One region of the Aneurinibacillus uraniidurans genome, then DNA from elsewhere that is predicted to be linked to it. Evidence: riboswitches for the same ligand, from Rfam matches in the RefSeq annotation. Region 1 holds a riboswitch; the other holds the start of a gene.
The links. A riboswitch is a leader RNA that binds a small molecule or an ion and turns the genes downstream of it on or off. The one in region 1 is predicted to bind magnesium.

Region 1 (2,207 bases):
GTCCTTGTTTCAACACAAGGTTAGACATTACAGCGGTAAACATTTTGTTCGTTGAGTACTGACGTACCTTCTCGCCCTTCTCGTTCCAAATTACATAATCGAATTTCTGCCCACTTGTAAATGTGAGCGTATGCTCACGTTCTGTTTGATTTTTCACAGAGAAGACAAGCGAGTCTGCGCCATCGTATCCCAGAACCGATTCCAATTGTCCAGCCACAATACCACCCTGCCCTCCATCGGAAATCGTAATGATTCTCCCATTCGCGTCCCATTTTACCTCTTTATGCAACACATTTCCTACAAAACGAAGCGGCACGTATGTTGTACCGTTATGCAGCAATGACAGCGGCACTTTTTGCTCTCCGTTGTTGAATGTACCTGTATGCTTTTCTGCGTTCGGGCCATTTCCAACCTGAATGGTTACGGGATTCGTATCGACCCAGATTTGTGTCAAAGCAGGAGCTGCCTGCACCACGCCCGTTGCTACTGCTGCAAGTGCGAGCGTGGCCAGCAGTGTCCGTGTATGTTTCCGTTTCATCATATGCACTCCTTTCTCTTCGTACCTTACGACGTCATTTATGTCTGTCAAGTATGCACGATTTTCCCTTACAAACGCAATAGAGGTTTTCTGGCAGGAAAGGGATTGACAAAACGAAGCATGCTTTTTATGCTTAGAGAAGCTTCAACTTTACTATGATTTACGATTCTCGTTAGGCGAGGCTCCAGTTCAAACATAGGCCACTGCCCGGAAACGTCGAAAGACGCCAATGGGTAGAACAGGGATTGCCGGATTAAGGCTTTACTTAACGTGGCTGAGTCAGCGGACTCTACGTTGTTCTGTGCCAAAGCTCAACCAGGGGAATGGACGAAGCGCGTTTTTGCGTGCTTTTTGTCGTGGCGTGATTGCATATCGCAGCGCCTCTCCCGGAACATTGAGGAGAGGCGCTTTTTATTTTGACTGATTTTTAAGGAGGTGGCTCCCGTGATCAAAACGTATTTCTACAATCATTCACAGCAGGAGATGTACCATGATGTGGATTTGAACAAAATTGACGAATTCCTCCACTCTAATGAAGATTTGCTTTGGATTGACCTGTTCAACACGAGCAATCAGGAGTTGCATTACATCGCCAATCTGTTCAACTTCCACCCACTCGCTATCGAAGACTGTCTTCAGCACAGTCCGCGTGCCAAAGTGGATAACTATGAAGATTACCATTTCTTCGTGTTCCATGCCTTGCGCTATCATGAAGAAAGTGACACCGAGATTACGACGATTGAACTCAATGTGTTCATGGGGCCGAATTATATTGTTACGATCCATAAACGCCCGATGCATTCGATTGGACGAATTGCGGCTACATCCCTCAAAAGCAAGGAATACATGAACCGTGGCTCTGATTACTTGCTGTATTCTATTATTGACGGGATTACCGATGAATATTTTCCGATTCTTGACCGCATCAGCATTCGTATTGATGAGATCGAGGACGAGATGTATGAACATAAAATGGAAGTCGTCACCGAGGAGTTCCTTGCACTGAAGCGGACTTTGATTCTAATCCGGCGTATGATCCTGCCGCAGAAAAGGGTATTCGCCAATGTAAACAGTCAATGGCTGTTCCCGATTCAAGAAGACAACGTTCCATTCTATATTGACTTAAAAGATCACCTTGAACGCATTGCGGATTCGACAGAGACATTTAAGGAGCTCGTGAACAGTGCCCTTGATACGTATTATTCGATCGTGAGCGCCAAAACAACCGAGAATCTGAACATCCTGACGATGATTTCTACCATTATGCTTCCACTTACGTTTATCACTGGCTTCTTCGGTATGAATGTGCCACTACCGTTCCAGCAATCGTGGTATATGACGCTATTTATTTGCCTGGTCTTATCCGGGCTATCGTGGTGGATGTGGTGGTATTTGCGCCGCAAGTTTATGTAACAGATATATTCAGGCTGTCTCAGTCGCTAGAACATGGCGAGTGGAGGCAGCTTTTTTTGTAGTATCGGCAACGTGTGGGGGAAGGGAGCGGGAGAAGGAAGAAGCCGTTCGCTTCGGTACGCTTGCAGGGATGTTGCGACTGTTCGCTCCGGGAGCCCGGTGAACTCGCCTGCAAAAAAGCTCACGATGTTGATTCACCGAAGGATTGCAGGCAAAGGCCCGTTCGCCGTTCTCCCTCCGCTGGGTAGGCACGTAC
Region 2 (2,207 bases), 870 kb from region 1:
AGCGGACGCCAGAATAGTTGATCAACTACGAGAATCATGATGACCATGGTGAGGATCGCATAAAAAATTGCAAAAATATTCCCCTGATCGACCGCAGTTGCCATATAGGATCCGATTCCTGGGAGATGAATATCTTGATTCAGGACGGTGATCGATTCGCTAGCAGCGAGGAAAAACCATCCTCCTCCAAATGACATCATGCTGTTCCAAACAAGTCCAATCATCGAATAAGGAACTTCCAGCTTGGTGAAGCGAGCCCAGCTCCCCAATTTATTTATTTTGGCTGCTTCTTGCAGATCATGAGGAATCGTAGATAATGAATGATAAAAGCTAAACGTCATATTCCAAACTTGCCCAGTAAATATCGCAAAGATAGAAGCGCATTCTACACCTAATAAACTGCCGGGAAAGAGCGACATAAACCCGATCACGGTCACAGATAAGAAACCAAGTACCGGTACGGACTGCAAAATATCAATCGCAGGAATCATAATTTTTTCAGCCGTTCGGTTGAATGCTGCAATCCGTCCATAAATGAACGTAAACAATAAAGAAGCTGCAAAGGCGATAAACATGCGAAGCAATGATCTGCCTGCATAATAGGGCAGATAACTCGGGTCTAAATTAATTTTAGGATGTTGTATGGTTGAGAAAGGGACACGCATTCCGGCCCCCAATTTTAAAATAGAAAACAGAACAGAAAAAATAGAAATAATAACAAATAAATCCGCCCAACCGAACTTTTTATTTTCTTCAAATGAAGAGAATAAATTTATTTTCATAATAACTCCCTCCTGTCTATACACAGCATAAAAAAGCTCTCCTGATGATAGGAGAGCTTGAATAAAACAGACTTCTGATTTTTACCTTTTCACACGAATGTAGCCACTACCATATCCCGCCCTACAGGTGAACATGGAAATAGTGGCAAAAAACAGAAGCGTGAAGAGAGGATAGAAATCTTGCTTTCCCATTACATAAGATATGTATACTAGGCTTTACTTGTTCAAATACAAGTCGACTACTACTATCCATTTCCAGTATCCCCCCTTAAAAAATAAAAAACCCTGCTCAGTATGAGAGGGTAGCATAAATAACAATACATATACGTATTGTTGCTCCCCCTAGTAAAGCTTTGGCACTATACAACGTAGAGAAATGTGGTTCTCAGCCACCTTAAAGAACGCCTTAAGCCGACGATCCCTGTTCTACCGATTGGCATCTTTCGATGTTTCCCGGCAGTGGCCTATGTTTGTATAGGAACCTCACCTAACGAGGACATTATATCCATTCACAAATATACTCCTAAAACAGAATGCTGTAAAGAATCTCTTTACATTAGTATGCTGCTTTGAAAATATGTAGTACATCCTCAGTCGTAAGGTCACGCGTGCCCGGAATGAATGAACGTCCGCGGCCGTTTATACGAACCGTTTCGTCGGCCATCATCGCCAGATCGCTTTCCTTAATCTTCATATCAGCGAGCGTACCGTATACCCCAAGTTCTTTATACCAGGCAATGAGTGCCTCGATTCCAAGCTGGGCGGCACATTCATCATTTTGTTCGGTGATGCGGAATACGTTGCGTGCCAGACGGGCCAGGCGATGCGGCCGGTCTTTTTTGATGACATGCTCAAAATAGGCAGGAGTAATAATCGCCAGCCCGCGTCCATGGGAAATATCGTAGTGAGCCGAAAGGGTATGCTCCATGGCATGCACCGGGAAAGAACCACCGCGCCCCGCATTAGCAATGCCAATGAGCGCTAGTGTGCTCGTCCAGAGCAGATGGGAGCGAGCTTCATAGTCGGTTGGCTCATCAATCGCTTTTTTCGCATACATGATTGTATTGCGCAGTAAACCTTCTGTAATTTCATCCTGTACGTTGGCATGCTCATCTCCGGTGAGATACGCTTCATACAGATGAGTGAAGATATCCGCCGCACCGTCTGCTGTATAGGAGGCAGGCACTGTGTAGGTTAGCTCCGGGTCAAGAATGGCCGCTTTTGGGAACAGACCAGGTCCGCCGATGCCGGACTTTTCTTTTGTATCCCAGTGGGTGAGAACGGCGCTAGAATTTGCTTCCGATCCGGTAGCGGCCAGTGTTGGGATGGTAATGAGCGGCAGCGCTTCTTTGATAGGCAAAAGCTCGCTTGCTGTGCCAGCAGGATTGCCGCGCATGTAATCATAAATGGGACGGTTAGAAAGTG

Region 2: linked by a shared signal. The riboswitch ahead of PO771_RS08690 (ABC transporter permease) and the one ahead of PO771_RS12975 (magnesium transporter CorA family protein) in region 1 are both predicted to bind magnesium.

What each region holds. Positions count from the first base shown of each region.
Region 1 is NZ_CP116902.1:2,604,944-2,607,150, forward strand. It holds gene PO771_RS12970 (BsuPI-related putative proteinase inhibitor) at 1-541, opposite strand, end outside; M-box (ykoK) riboswitch at 700-867, shown strand; gene PO771_RS12975 (magnesium transporter CorA family protein) at 983-1,951, shown strand.
Region 2 is NZ_CP116902.1:1,730,182-1,732,388, forward strand. It holds gene PO771_RS08690 (ABC transporter permease) at 1-782, opposite strand, end outside; M-box (ykoK) riboswitch at 1,114-1,284, opposite strand; gene PO771_RS08695 (iron-containing alcohol dehydrogenase) at 1,339-2,207, opposite strand, start outside.